DNA from 2 places in the Lysobacter sp. TAF61 genome. Region 2 is predicted to be linked to the other one. Evidence: predicted binding sites of a transcription regulator. Region 2 holds the regulator's gene; the other holds the start of a gene.
What was found. Region 2 encodes HrcA, which represses chaperone genes, less so after heat shock. Its sites were predicted from a motif close to TTNGCACTCNNNNNNNNNGAGTGCNAA; they were not measured.

Region 1: a site for HrcA is predicted at 5,174-5,200, ahead of groES (co-chaperone GroES). Genes of this name have one in related genera too.

The regions. Positions count from the first base shown of each region.
Region 1 covers NZ_JBFRDH010000004.1:342,323-349,855, reverse strand. Annotated here, with positions in the region: gene AB4Y64_RS11715 (S8 family serine peptidase) at 74-2,680, opposite strand; gene groL (chaperonin GroEL) at 3,052-4,689, opposite strand; gene groES (co-chaperone GroES) at 4,825-5,112, opposite strand; gene AB4Y64_RS11700 (helix-turn-helix transcriptional regulator) at 5,627-6,028, shown strand; gene AB4Y64_RS11695 (hypothetical protein) at 6,033-6,512, opposite strand; gene cutA (divalent-cation tolerance protein CutA) at 6,647-6,988, shown strand; gene dsbD (protein-disulfide reductase DsbD) at 6,981-7,533, shown strand, end outside.
Region 2 covers NZ_JBFRDH010000001.1:181,099-188,631, forward strand. Annotated here, with positions in the region: gene dapB (4-hydroxy-tetrahydrodipicolinate reductase) at 1-125, opposite strand, end outside; gene dnaJ (molecular chaperone DnaJ) at 188-1,312, opposite strand; gene dnaK (molecular chaperone DnaK) at 1,485-3,395, opposite strand; gene grpE (nucleotide exchange factor GrpE) at 3,531-4,061, opposite strand; gene hrcA (heat-inducible transcriptional repressor HrcA) at 4,266-5,321, opposite strand; gene recN (DNA repair protein RecN) at 5,450-7,129, shown strand; gene AB4Y64_RS00870 (potassium channel family protein) at 7,178-7,533, opposite strand, start outside.

The sequences.
Region 1 (7,533 bases), on a different contig from region 2:
CATACGAAGGTGCAAAAAACACAGGCCCCGCCTTGCGGCGGGGCCTGCTGGCCATCAGTACCTGAACAGGGGATCAGGGACGGGCGATGGTCACCACCGGCGACTGCCACTGCTCCCAGTGCGCCGGGTTGTTTTCATCACCCAGGGCCTTGAGGACATACAGCCGCAGGATGTAGCTGCCGTTGGGCACGACGATCTGCTTGTTCTTGTTCTTCGTGGTCACGCCATCCCACGAATAGGCGAAGAAGCCGGTCGAAGTCGAATTGCGGCCCAGGAACTCTTCCTTGTACGCGGTGTACCAGAGCTTGCCCGAACCGGCCTCGTAGACATCAAGCCGCATCTCGCGCGCCTGGTGATCGTGGTGGACGAGGAAGAACGGGATGTCGTCGCCAACCATCGAGTAGGTCGCACCGGCCGGCTGGTTGTTGAAGAACCCACCCGACAGCTTGGCCAGCCACGGGAAGCCATTGACGGTCGGCACCAGCACCTGACGCAGCTGGTAATCGCCGATGTAGCCGGCAAACGGCACACGCAGCGTCGGGCTGCCATCGTTCGGCGTGAACACCAGGTAGCCACCGTACTGGCCACCCACCGGCTCGGCCGGCGGTGCGATCGTCACCGGGATGGTCACGCTCTGCTTCTTCGTCAGCGTCACCGTCGACGCGTAGAAGGTCACTCCGGCATCGCCTTCGAAGAAGCTCGGCGTGAACGTGTTGGGCCCTGTGGTCAGTGCGTTCTCATACGACAGCGTGTAGGTCACCGTCGTCTTGCCGGTGTTCTTCAGCGTGATCGCCTGCGTGGTCGCACCGCTGGCACCTTCACCCAGCGACAGCTTGCCGGGGTTGATGCGCACTGCTGCCGTCACCGCATCGTCGATGCGCAGCATGCCCGCACCCTGACGGTGCACGTTGTCGAGGTAGCCGGCGGTCGGAGCGAGCGACCAGGGCTTGGGCACGGCGGAGTTCTGCAGGATCCTGGCGACTGCCTGCGGGTTGGTGTCCGGCGCCGACTGCAGCAACAACGCGGCAGCACCGGCCACGTGCGGCGATGCCATCGACGTGCCGCTGATCGATGCGTAACCGCCACTTTCCAGCGGATAGGTCGACCAGATCGAACCGCCCGGCGCACCGATGTCCGGCTTGAGCTGCAGGTCCGGCGACAGGCCATAGGCGCTGAAGCTGGAAATCAGGCCACCGGCCACGTTCGGGAACGAGTCGGTATCGCCGCTCCAGGTCAGCTGCACCGGTCCACCGGCGACGCGACCATCGAGCAGGTCGCCGAAGGCCTTGGTCGTGCCCACGGTCGGGATGTTCACCGACGGGACGCCGGCCACGGTCGGGTTCAACGGTGCGGCGGAGACGTTGTCGTAGATCACCACTGCAGCGGCGCCTGCGTTCTGCGCATTGATGGCCTTGATGTAGAACGTGCAGCCACCGCGACGGATCAGCACTGCCTGGCCGGTGAGGCTGCCGGCGGGAAGCGCGAGGCAAGCCGCATCGACGCTGGCCGCGGTGCCGACGCGACCCAGCGGCAGACTGCCGGACACCGGTGCATTCGGCGAACCGGTGGCCGGGTTGAAACCGACCTTCAGGTTGTCAGGCGATGCGGTGAAGTAACGCTGGCGGGCCGAGATGTTGTCGAACGAGGCCACACTGATGACCTTGTCGCCGGTGCTCGGGGCACCCGTGGAATACATGCCGGTGGCGCCGCTGTTGCCAGCGGAGGCAACGACCACGATGCCCTTGTTGACCAGTCGCGATGCCGCCTTCGCGGTCGGGTAGTCTGGCCACTGGTAGGTCGAGCCGATGCTCATGTTGAGCACGTCCATGCCATCGTGGTCCGCGCGTTCCATGGCCGCGATCATGATGTCGGCAGTGGTCGAGCCTTCGCAGCCGAAGACGCGATAGGCGCCGAACTTCACCTTCGGCGCAACGCCCTTCACCGCGCCGTTGGCGCCGATGATGCCCGACACGTGCGTGCCATGGCCGTTGCAGTCGTCGGGGTTGCTGTCCGGCGTTGCGACCGGGTTGTAGGTCGGCGAATCCGGATCGGCGTTGAACGCGTCGCCGACAAAGTCCCAACCCTTGATCACGCGCGAGGTCGGAAACGGCGTGCTGTGATTGGTGCCATTGCCACCCAGGTCGGGATGGTCGATGTCGATGCCGGTATCCATCACCGCCACGCGGATGCCGCGGCCGTCGAGGCCGAGTTCGTTCTGGGCGATGTCGGCGCCGGTCATCGTCAGCGCGGTGATCAGGTCCGGATGCGGGTTGGTTTCCGGATCGGGCATCTGCATGACCTCGACCGGATAGATTGCCTTGACGCCGGGCAGGCGCGCGACCGTGCTCAGCTGGCTGCGCGTGACCGTCAGCGACAGACCGTTGAACAGATCGTTGTAGGCGAAGTTCTCGCGGTACCTCACGCCCGCGGCGCGCGCGCCGTCGCGGAAGGCTTTCTTCTCGGCATCCAGCGATGCCGCCGAGCCGCCGTCTGCCTTGGGTGAAGCGCTGAGTTCCACGAACCAGCGTTGCGGGCTTTCATCCTTGGGCGGTCCGGCCTCGGGCTGAGCGGGGGGATCGTCGGGAAATACCTGTTTCAGCGCCGTCGACACCGGCGCGGCGAGGGCGGCCATGCAGGCGCTGGCAATCGCCGTAACTACAAGTACGGTTGGCTTCTTCACTGCGAATCCCCTTCTTCAAAGTAGGTGATGACGCAAAATGGAACAGCCCCCTGTGGTGCCATTGTTGCCTGAAATTGGCAGTCTCCGCGCGCGGCGATGCAACAAGAAAACGCGCCTGCCCCGGGGCAGCAACATGACTGCGCCGGTCTTCACAATGGCTTCACGCCTGCCCGGGGCTCGAGCGATAGCGCAAGGAGTCAAACGCGCAAGCAGTGGTGCGTCGGCCAGTGAATGGGCGCATCTGGATGGCATGGAAATTGCCATCCAAAAAGCGAATCGCGCAATTGCGGTCGCGCACAAAAAAAAGCCCCGCATCGCTGCGGGGCTTTTCGTGTTGCTTTGGTATCGCTACATCAGCGCTGGAGGCTGGATCAGAAGTCCATGCCGCCCATGCCGCCCATGCCGCCGCCCGGCATCGCCGGCTCGTCCTTCTTCGGCAGCTCGGCGACCATTGCTTCGGTCGTGATCATCAGGCCGGCGATGGACGCTGCGTTCTGCAGCGCGGTGCGGGTGACCTTGGTCGGGTCCAGGATGCCCAGCTCGATCATGTCGCCGAACTCGCCGTTGGCGGCGTTGTAGCCGAAGCTGCCCTTGCCCTCGGCGACCTTGTTGACGATGACCGACGGCTCTTCACCGGCGTTGGTGACGATCTCGCGCAGCGGCGCTTCCATCGCGCGCAGGGCGATCTGGATGCCGTGGTTCTGGTCTTCGTTGGCACCCTTGAGGTTGGCGATCGCAGCCTTGGCGCGCAGCAGTGCAACGCCGCCGCCCGGGACGATGCCCTCTTCAACGGCAGCACGCGTGGCGTGCAGGGCGTCTTCGACGCGTGCCTTCTTTTCCTTCATCTCGATCTCGGTCGAAGCGCCGACCTTGATCACCGCAACGCCGCCGGCCAGCTTGGCCACGCGCTCCTGCAGCTTCTCGCGGTCGTAGTCGGAAGAGGTCTCCTCGATCTGCGCCTTGATCTGCTTGATGCGCGACTGGATGCCGTCGGCTTCGCCGGCGCCGTCGATGATGGTGGTGTTCTCCTTGGAGACCTGCACCTTCTTCGCGCGGCCCAGATCCTTGATCGTGGCCTTCTCGAGCTGCAGGCCGACTTCCTCGGAGATCACGGTGCCGCCGGTGAGGACGGCCATGTCTTCCAGCATCGCCTTGCGACGGTCGCCGAAGCCCGGCGCCTTGACGGCGCAGACCTTGACGATGCCGCGGATGGTGTTGACCACCAGGGTCGCCAGCGCTTCGCCTTCGACTTCCTCGGCGACGATCAGCAGCGGCTTGCCGGCCTTGGCCACGCCCTCGAGGACGGGCAGCAGGTCGCGCACGTTGGAGATCTTCTTGTCGTACAGCAGGATGAACGGATCATCCAGTTCGGCCTGCATCGACTGCTGGTTGTTGATGAAGTACGGCGACAGGTAGCCGCGGTCGAACTGCATGCCCTCGACGACGTCGAGCTCGTTCTCCAGGCCCGAACCGTCTTCAACGGTGATCACGCCTTCCTTGCCGACCTTGTCCATCGCCTGGGCGATCAGGTCGCCGATGTTGGCGTCGGAGTTGGCCGAGATCGTACCGACCTGGGCGATTTCCTTGCTGGTCGAGGACGGCTTGGAGATCTTCTTGAGCTCGTCGACAGCAGCGACGACGGCCTTGTCGATACCGCGCTTGAGGTCCATCGGGTTCATGCCGGCAGCGACGGCCTTCATGCCTTCGCGGATCAGCGCCTGGGCGAGGACGGTGGCGGTGGTGGTGCCGTCACCGGCGTTGTCGGAGGTCTTGGAAGCGACTTCCTTCACCATCTGCGCGCCCATGTTCTCGAACTTGTCGGCAAGCTCGATTTCCTTGGCGACGGAGACGCCGTCCTTGGTGATGGTCGGGGCGCCGAAGCTCTTCTCGAGCACGACGTTGCGACCCTTCGGGCCGAGCGTGGCCTTGACGGCATTGGCGAGCACATTGACGCCGCGCAGCATCTTGACGCGCGCGTCCTCACCGAAACGAATTTCCTTGGCAGCCATTTTCTATTACCTCAAAAGCGGGAATTGGGAATTGGGAATTGGGAACGAAAGGTTCGCGGCGGGAATGGGGCGGGAGGGGGAAGTGCGCGATGCGCTACGTTCCCGTTTCCCGATTCCCGATTGCCGCAGTGGCTCTCAGGCGAGCACCGCGAAGATGTCGTCTTCCTTGACCACCAGGTATTCGGTGCCGTCGAGCTTCACTTCGGTGCCGCTGTACTTGCCGAACAGGACCTTGTCGCCAACCTTGACCGAGGTCGGGCGGACGGTGCCGTTGTCGAGGACCTTGCCGCCGCCGACGGCGACGACTTCACCCTTGATCGGCTTCTCGGTAGCCGAGTCCGGAATCACGATGCCGCCAGCGGACATCTTTTCTTCTTCCATGCGCTTGATGACCACGCGGTCGTAGAGCGGCTTGATATTCATCGCGACAAATCTCCGAGGGATGTACGTAAGTTGTTGAACGAACGGGAAAAGTGATCGAATTTTAGCAGTCGACCCTGATGAGTGCCAATGTCAGGGACGAAGAAACCCGGCGAACCGGGACAGCGGGGGAGATTGGGTCCGCGCGGAGGGCTTTCAAGGGGCTCATGCGTTTGAGGCCCGAGCCTGGGGTGGGACCTGGCCACAAAAGGAAAGAGCGCGGCCCCGAAGGGACGCGCTCTTTCTGGTACGGAGGTGGCTGTCCTGTGCTCGTCGCGTCCTGCGCACGGCCCCGAACCGACGCCTTGTCACTACCAACGCCCTTGTCGGCAGGGCTCAATACTCTGCGCTTCGGCACAGTTCGGCCAGCGTCGGTGTGTTGAATTCTGGTAGCGTGACGTTCCGGAAAAGCTTGAAATCGTTGGTCTCCGTTGCAGGTATTGACGCACTGCGCTACCCATTGGACACAGCAATGGGTGAATTTTGTTCACTACGTGAGTAACGGTAGCAACCCGACATGACTCCGCAACAGCGCATTCGACTCGCCCGCCGTCATTGCGGGCTTTCGCAGGCCGCCCTGGGGGCCGCCGTGGGCGTGCAGCGCAGCGCGGTGGGGCACTGGGAGGCGGCGCGGGGCAAGTACCCGAGCGTGGCCCACCTCCGCGAGATCGCGCTGGTCACCGGCGTGCAGTTCGAGTGGCTGGCCACCGGGCGCGGAACCATGGGGCTGTCGGCAGATACCGCCCTGGATTCGGTCGCCGCTGCCGACGCGCTGCTGGTCGATGATCCGCTCGAGCTGCGGTTGCTGGCGGCCTTCCGCGAAGCGCCGACCCGCTCGAAGGCGCCACTGGTGGAGGTGGTCGAACAACTGGCGCAGTTGCGAACCGGGCGCGGCCGCGGGCGGGCACCGGCGCCGTAGCGGCTCAGCCGCCGCCGAGCCGTTTCACCACAGCCGGCGGCAGCGCCGAGCAGTCGCCGGCCGGTTCGAACGGGGCGGTTGCGGCGGCGCCGTCGATCGCCAGTTGCAGGCGCCTGGGCACCGGCGGCGCACTGATCGTGGCTGCCCAGACCGCGCGGATGGTCCCCTGCATGGGCGGCTCGGCCAGCGGGTTGCCGCTGGCATCGACGTACAGCAGCTGGCCCGGCGCCGAGGCGACGCCTTCGGCGCTGGCTGCGTCCAGCAGGCTCATCGTCTCCGGCTCGCTCCAGCAAGTCATCGCGTTTTCGCAGCTGAGGTCGGCCAGCACCCGCGGCGCCGCGGCATCGGCCAGCTGGCAGGCCGCATGCACGCGGATGCCGTAGGCCGGCTGGGCTGCAGCCATGACCGGGGCGGCACAGGCGAGCGCGAACAACAACGCGACCGGGACGGTCGGCAGCGGGCGTGGGCAGTGGCGATGGGACATCGAACCTCCTCCGGCGCGGCCGGACGGGTGCCGGCGCCGGCAGCCTACGGCATCCACCGGCGCATTGGGCAACACAGGCCGTTGCACCGGGTCATTCGCCCACCCCGGAGGCGGCAGCTACACTTGCGCCCCTCATGACCCCGCCCCCCGCATCGCCCGTACGGCTGGTTCTCAGCACCTGCGCCGACCCGCAAAGCGCCGACGCCATTGCCAGGGCCCTGGTCGGCGAGCGCCTGGCCGCCTGCGTCAACGTGCTCCCCGGGGTGGCCTCGACCTACCGCTGGAACGACGCGATCGAGCAGGCGCATGAAGTGCTGCTGGTGATCAAGACCACTGCCGACCGCCAGGACGCGCTGATCGCCAGGCTGCAGGCCCTGCATTCCTATGAACTGCCCGAGGCGGTCGCGGTCGAAGCCGTTGGCGGCCTTGCCCCCTACCTGCAGTGGGTGGCCGAACAGACCCGTGAACATGACTGAATCGATTCGACTGCGACCACGACTGCGCGCCGCGCTGCTGAAGACCTTCCTGGTCGCCTCCGGGCTGACGACGGCGCCGGCATTTGCCGCGATCAACCCCGACGACCTGCTGCCGGTCGACGAGGCCTTCGCGCTGCGCGCCGAAGCGCCCAGCGCCGACCGCATCGAGATCCGCTGGCATATCGCCGACGGTTACTACCTCTACAAGCACCGCATCGCCGTGCAGGCCGACCCGGCCTTTGCCGCGCAGCCGTTGCAGCTGCCGCCTGGCAAAGCCCATCAGGACGAGTTCTTCGGGCGCGTGGAGACCTACCGGCAGGCGCTCACGGCGGTGCTCCCAGGCACCGCGGGCACGGGCGGCGCCAGACCTGGCCAGGTCACGCTGAAGATCCGCTACCAGGGCTGCGCGGACGTCGGCATCTGCTATCCGCCGCAGACGCGCAACCTGACCGTGACACTGCCAACGGCCAACGCCGCCGCTTCCGGCGAACCCGTCGTCGCCTTCGGTCCGGCGCGCGGTGGCGCCGCGCTTGGCGGTGGCATGG
Region 2 (7,533 bases):
GAGCGCGATACCGCGGCGACCACGGCGATGTCGTCGCGCTCGCCGGCCAGCCGCAGCAGGGCCTGGCCCATGCGGCCGCTCACTCCGTGGATCAGCACACGGACCGGTGGGATCGATTCATTCATGCGCGCAGGCTAAACGCGCATTCATCGCGCGACAAGGCCGCGCGATGGGCAAACACGATTGCTCAGGACGTCATCCGGTCCCAGAAGCCCTTCACCCCGTCCAGAAAGGTGGAGGCGCGCGGCGAATGTCGACGGGCTCCCTCCCCGACGAACGTCGCTTCGAACTTCTCCAGCAGCTCGCGCTGCTCAGGGGTCAGGTTGACCGGCGTCTCCACCACGATGCGGCAGTACAGGTCGCCCGGCGCGCGGCTGCGCACCGATTGCACGCCCTTGTCGCGCAGGCGGAACAGCTTGCCGGTCTGGCTCTCGGCCGGAATGCGCAGTTCGACTTCACCATCGAGCGTGGGCACGCGGATGGTGTCGCCGAGCGCCGCCTGCGAAATGCGCACCGGCACTTCGCAATGCAGGTCGTCGCCGTCGCGCTGGAAGATCTCGTGCTCGCGCACGCGCACGTCGACATACAGGTCGCCCGGGGGCGAGCCGGCCGGGCCGGCCTCGCCCTCGCCGTTGAGGCGGATGCGGTCGCCATTGTCGACGCCCGCCGGAATCTTGACCTGCAGGGTCTTGGTGCGCTCCACGCGCCCCTGGCCGTTGCAGTCGCCACACGGGTTGGCGATGGTCTTGCCGCGGCCGCCGCAATGCGGGCAGGCCTGCTGCATCGAGAAGATGCCGCGCTGGAAACGCACCTGGCCGCGACCCTGGCAGGTCGAGCAGGTCTCAAGGTTGCCGTCGGCCGAACCGGTGCCGTCACAGGTGTCGCATTCGTCGAGCGTCGGGATCTCGATCTGCTTCTCGATGCCGCCGACCGCCTCTTCCAGCGACAGCTCCATCACGTAGCCGATGTCGGCGCCGCGACGCGGTCCCCGGGCAGCGCCGCCACCGAAAATGTTGCCGAAGATGTCGCCGAAGATATCGCCCATGTCGGCGTAGCCGGCCCCGCCGCCACCTCCGCCCATGCCGTGCTCGAACGCAGCGTGGCCATGCTGGTCGTAGGCGCGGCGGCGATTGCCGTCGGCCAGGACCTCATAGGCCTCCTTGCATTCCTTGAACGTCGCCTCGGCGGCAGCGTCGCCCGGATTGCGGTCCGGGTGGTGCTTCATCGCGCAGCGGCGGTAAGCCTTCTTCAGGTCTTCGTCGCTGGCGTCACGGGCCACGCCCAGGACTTCGTAGTAATCGCGCTTGCTCATTGCCGGGAATGACTCGGAAACTCAGTAGAAGGGGAAATCGTCAAAGCGAAGGACCGCGCGGCCCCTGGAATGCAGTGGACGCGAACACAAGAAAGGGGAACCGGTTGCGGAAGCACTGCCGTTGGCTGCGCTGTCCTCACTCCGGCTCCCCGTTCCAGTGACGAGTTCCGCCTTACTTCTTGTCGTCCTTGACTTCAGTGAACTCGGCGTCCACGACGTCATCGGACTTCGGCGCGCCACCACCGCCTTCCTGGCCCGGCTGCGACGATGCGGCAGCGGCGGCGAACAGCGACTGCGCCGCTTCCTCCAGCGCCTTCGACTTGGCCTCGATCTGGCCCTTGTCGTCGCCCTTCATCGCCGTCTCCAGCTCGGCAATCGCGCCTTCGGTGCGGCCGATCACGTCGCCGGCGACCTTGTCGCCATTGTCCTTGATCGCGCTGCGGGCGCTGTGGATCAGCGCGTCGGCGTGGTTGCGGGCCTGCACCAGCTCGTGGAACTTCTGGTCTTCCTCGCGGTTGGCTTCCGCGTCGGCGACCATCTTGGCGATCTCGTCCTCGGACAGGCCGGAGCCCGCCTTGATCTCGACCTTCTGTTCCTTGTTGGTCTTCTTGTCCTTGGCCGACACGTGCAGGATGCCGTTGGCGTCGATGTCGAACGACACCTCCACCTGCGGCATGCCGCGCGGCGCGGCCTCGATGCCGGTCAGGTCGAAGCGGGCCAGCGACTTGTTGTAGCGAGCCTGCTCGCGCTCACCCTGCAGCACGTGCACGGTCACCGCGGACTGGTTGTCCTCGGCGGTGCTGAAGGTCTGCGAGGCCTTGGTCGGAATGGTGGTGTTCTTCTCGATGATCTTGGTGAACACGCCGCCCAGGGTTTCGATGCCCAGCGACAGCGGGGTCACGTCGAGCAGCAGCACGTCCTTGACGTCGCCGGCCAGCACGCCGCCCTGGATCGCGGCGCCCACTGCCACGGCCTCGTCGGGGTTGACGTCCTTGCGCGGTTCCTTGCCGAAGAACTCGGCCACGGCCTGCTGCACCTTGGGCATGCGGGTCTGGCCGCCGACCAGGATCACTTCGCTGATCTCGCTGGCACGCAGGCCGGCGTCGTTCAGGGCGATGCGGCACGGCTCGATGGTGCGCTTGACCAGGTCTTCGACCAGGGCTTCGAGCTTGGCGCGGGTCAGCTTGATGTTGAGGTGCTTCGGGCCCGAGGCGTCAGCGGTGACGTACGGCAGGTTGACCTCGGTCTGCTGCGCGCTCGACAGCTCGATCTTGGCGCGCTCGGCCGCGTCCTTCAGGCGCTGCAGGGCCAGCGGGTCCTTGCGCAGGTCGATGCCCTGGTCCTTCTGGAACTCCTCCACGAGGTAGTCGATGACGCGCTTGTCGAAGTCCTCGCCACCCAGGAAGGTGTCGCCGTTGGTGGCCAGCACCTCGACCTGCATCTCGCCGTCGACCGAGGCGATCTCGATGATCGACACGTCGAAGGTGCCGCCGCCGAGGTCGTAGACCGCGACCTTGCGGTCGCCGCCCTTCTTGTCCATGCCGTAGGCCAGCGCGGCCGCGGTCGGCTCGTTGATGATGCGCTTGACGTCGAGTCCGGCGATCTTGCCGGCGTCCTTGGTCGCCTGGCGCTGGCTGTCGTTGAAGTAGGCCGGCACGGTGATGACCGCCTCGGTGACCGTCTCGCCCAGGTAGGCTTCGGCGGTCTTCTTCATCTTCGCCAGCACTTCAGCGGAGATCTGCTGCGGCGCCATGTTCTTGCCGTCGGCCGTGGCCACCCACGCGTCGCCGTTGTCGTGCTGGGCGATCTTGTACGGCACCAGGTCGAGGTCCTTCTGGACTTCGGCGTCGGTGAACTTGCGGCCGATCAGGCGCTTGACCGCGAAAAAGGTGTTCTTCGGGTTGGTGACGGCCTGGCGCTTGGCCGAGGCGCCCACCAGGACTTCGCCGTCCTTGGTGAAGGCCACGATCGAAGGCGTGGTGCGATCGCCTTCCGCGTTCTCGATGACCTTGGCCTTGCCGCCTTCCATGATCGCGACGCACGAATTGGTCGTGCCCAGATCGATACCGATGATCTTGCCCATGTGTGTAGCTCCCTCGCTAATGCTTGAAATTGAGTGGCGCCGAATCTGCAGTGGCGCCGATGTGCGTTATCTGGGGGCCGGCGGCGGGCTCTTCAAGCGACCAGTGGCCGCATGGCGCCTGCCTGCCCCGCTCGTTCAGTCGTGCTTGGCCACCACCACCAGCGCCGGGCGCAGCAGGCGCTCATTGAGCAGCCAGCCCTTCTGGTAGACCTGGACCACGTCGCCCGGTGCATGCCCGGCGCTCTCGACCATGCTCATCGCCTGGTGCTGCTCCGGGTTGAAGCTCTTGCCGGCCGGATCGATCGCGACCAGACCGTTGTCGGTGACGACCTTGAGCAGCTGGCGCAGGGTCAGCTCCATGCCTTCGCGCAGGTGCTGGGCGGTGTCGGCCTGGATGGTGAGGCCGGCTTCGAGGCTGTCGATCACCGGCAGCAGGTCGCCGAGCACGCGCTCGTTGGCGAACTTGCGCGCCATGTCGATGTCGCGGGCCATGCGCTTGCGCTGGTTGTCGAGTTCGGCGCGTTCGCGCAGCGACTCTTCGCGCACCTGCGCCAGTTCGGCACGGACGGCCTCAAGCTGGGCGGCCAGCGAGGCGCCGTCGGCGGTGCCGCCGGCCAGGTCCGGGGTGTCGTTGTCGGGGGTTTCAATCGGGTCGATGTGGGTCATGCGGTGCTCCATCCCTGCGCCAGGGGCGCCAAACATTCGGAAATCCGCGCTCATGCGCGACAGGGCAGCAATGGGGCCGCCCCGCGAGGTTTCAAGACGAACTGTTCCATTGGCAGCGGCCAGGCCGCGCCCGGGAGGCGTCAGGGACGGTCCGGGGCCGGAGCCGTGGGCCCTGCCCTCACGGACCTGCCGGGGGACGGGACCTCAGGACTCCGAATGGATCGCCGCGCCCAGCGCGTCGGCGGCGGCCTGCACCACCGGGATCACCCGGTCATAGGCCATCCGGCTCGGCCCGATCACCCCGAGCACGCCCAGTACCTGGCCACTGCCACCGGCGGCGACGTAGGGAGCGGTCACCAGCGACATCCCCTCCAGCGGCGCCAGGCCGGTTTCTTCGCCGATGAAGATGCGCACACCCGGCGCCTGCACGGTGCGCTCGAGCAGTTGCAGGATCTCGCGCTTGCGGGCAAAGGCATCGAACAGGTCGCGCAGTCGGTCGAGGTCGGCCAGCTCCTGCACGCCCATCAGGCGCGTCTGCCCGGACAGGACCATGTCGTCGCCACCCGGGGCCAGGGCCTGCTCGGCCAGCTCCACCGACTGCGTCAACAGCGTCTGCATCTCGGTCTGGGCGCTGCGCAGCTCGCGCACCAGGGTGGCGCGGATGTCGGCCACGGTGCGCCCGGCAAAATGGGCGTTCAGGTAGTTGGCGACGCGCTCGAGTTCGCCGGCGTCAAACGGGCGGCGGGTCTGGACGATGCGGTTCTGCACTTCGTTGTCGGCGAAAACCAGGATTGCCAGCACGCGGGCGCCGTCGAGCGGGACGAAGTCGATCCGGCGGAAGGCGAACTGCTCGCGCCGGGGCACGCTGACCACGCCGACGAAGTGGGTCATCGCCGACAACAGCTCCGAGGCACTGCCCAGCAGCGCCTGGGTGCCGGAACCGGCCGGCAGCTCGCCGCGAAGGCGGGCCAGGTCGCTGTCGGGCAGCGGCCGCACCTGCAGCAGCGAGTCGACGAACAGGCGGTAGCCCTGCGCGGTCGGGATGCGCCCGGCCGAGCTGTGCGGCGCGCTGAGCAGGCCGGCGTCTTCCAGGTCGGAGAGGATGTTGCGGATGGTCGCCGCGCTGACGTCCAGGCCGGCATGGCGGGCCAGGGTCTGCGAGCCGATCGGTTCGCCGCTGTGGATATAGCGGCCAATCAGGGTGCGCAACAGCTGCCGTGCACGCGGGTCCAGGGTGGGATCGGCAGTTTTGCGGTTCATGGCGTCGCTATTGATAGAGCGCAGCCCGGGCCGGTGCAAGGCTTTTCGCGACCGACGCCGCCGATCTGAACCTGCGAGACGCCGCCCCGCTATCACGCCGCAACCGACAAGAGGCACAATCGCGCTCCATGCTCGTCCATCTCTCCCTCAAGCAGTTCGCCGTGGTCAACGAAGCCGAGCTCGGCTTCGGCCCCGGCCTGACCGTCATCTCCGGCGAGACCGGCGCCGGCAAATCGTTGCTGGTCGATGCGCTGGGCCTGATCTCGGGCCTGCGCGCCGACAGCGGCGTGGTCCGCCATGGCGCCGATCGCGCCGAACTGGTCGCCGGCTTCAGCCTCGACGACGTCCCGCTGGCGCGCGCCTGGCTGCGCGACAACGAGCTCGACGAAGACGATGCCTCCCAGGACGCCCCCTGCCAGATCCGCCGCGTGATCCGCGCCGACGGCGGCTCGCGCGCCTGGGTCAATGGCCGCCCGGTCACCCTGGGCCAGCTCAGCGAGCTGTCCGCGCTGCTGGTCGAGATCCATGGCCAGCACGAACACCAGGCGCTGCTGTCGCGCCCCAGCCAGCTGGCGCTGCTCGACGCCTTCGGCCGTACCCATGCCGAACTGGCGGCTGTCGGCACTGCCGCGGCGCGCTGGAGCGCATTGCTGACCGAGCGCGACGAACTGTCGGCCAAGGGCGACGTGTCCGACCGCATCGGCTGGCTGGAACACCAGCATGGCGAGCTCGACCGCGAGGACCTCGAGGCCGACGCCATCGCCCGCCTGCAGGATGACCACCGCCGCCAGTCCCACGCCGCCGACCTGATTTCGGCTTGCGAAGGCACCTTCGCCCGCCTCGGCGGCGACGAAGGCCCATCGCTGTCGCGCAGCCTGCAGCAGGTGCGCAGCGACCTGCAGCGCGTGCTCGAACACGAACCGCGGCTGGGCGATGTCGACGGCATGCTCGACGCCGCCGCGATCCAGGTCGACGAGGCCCTGGCCCTGCTCGACCGCGTGCGCAGCGACCTCGACCTGGATCCCTCCGCCCTGGAAGCGATCGAACAGCGCCTGACCCGCATCCACGAACTGGCACGCAAGCACCGGGTTCCGCCCGAGCAGCTGGCGACCCAGCGCGATGCGATCGCCGCCGAACTGGAATCCCTGCAAGGTGCCGGCGTGCGCCTGGCCCGCCTCGACAGCGAGATCGAGACCGCGCGTCGCGACTGGCGCCAGGCCGCCGACGCCCTTGGCCGGATGCGCCGCGAAGCCGCAGCGAACCTGTCGGCCAGCACCACCGCCCTGATTTCGGAACTGGGCATGGGCGGCGGCCGCTTCGACGTCCAGATCGAGCCGCTCGAGACCGACCGCCCCGATCCGCAGGGCGGCGAGCGCGTCGAGTTCCTGGTCGCGGCCAACCCGGGGCAACCCGCGCGGGCCCTGCGCAAGGTCGCCTCCGGCGGCGAACTGTCGCGCATCTCGCTGGCCATCGAAGTCGCCGCGCTCGGACTGGATGCGGTGCCGACGATGGTCTTCGACGAAGTCGACACCGGCATCGGCGGCGCCGTGGCCGAGATCGTCGGACAGAAGTTGCGCGCGCTGGGCGCCAGCCGTCAGGTGCTGTGCGTGACCCACCTGCCGCAGGTCGCGGCGCAGGGCCATGCCCATTACCGCGTGAGCAAGGCCGCCAGCGAGGGCGTCACCCAGAGCGCGGTGCAGCTGCTCAATGCCAAACAGCGCGAGGAAGAACTGGCGCGTATGCTCGGCGGCGTCGAACTCACGCGCGAAGCGCGCGCTGCAGCCAAGCGGCTGCTGGCCGACGTCTGACTCCGGATACTTCCTCCAGGCGCGAAGATGTTCGCGCCTGCAGCGATCCTATTCGAGAGGAATATTGCTCTCGGCCGCCTTCTTGCGCAGCGTCGTCTGCAGCACCGCCACCAGCAGCGCCACCGACCAGCCCGCCAGCAGCACGCCTACCAGGCTCTGCAGCGCGCCGACCAGCCGCCATTGCGGCGGCAGCAGGACGTCGCCGTAACCGAGCGTGGCGAAGCTGACCACCGAGAAGTACAGCGACGTGTTCCAGTCCCACTCGGCGTTCTTCCACTCGTAGAACCAGGCCCACACGATGGTCTCGGCGCTGTGCAGCAGCATCAGCTCGATGACCACGCGGACCAGGAAGAAATGCAGGTAGCGGCCTTCGCGCGGTCTTTGCGCCTTGGCGAGCTGCTTGA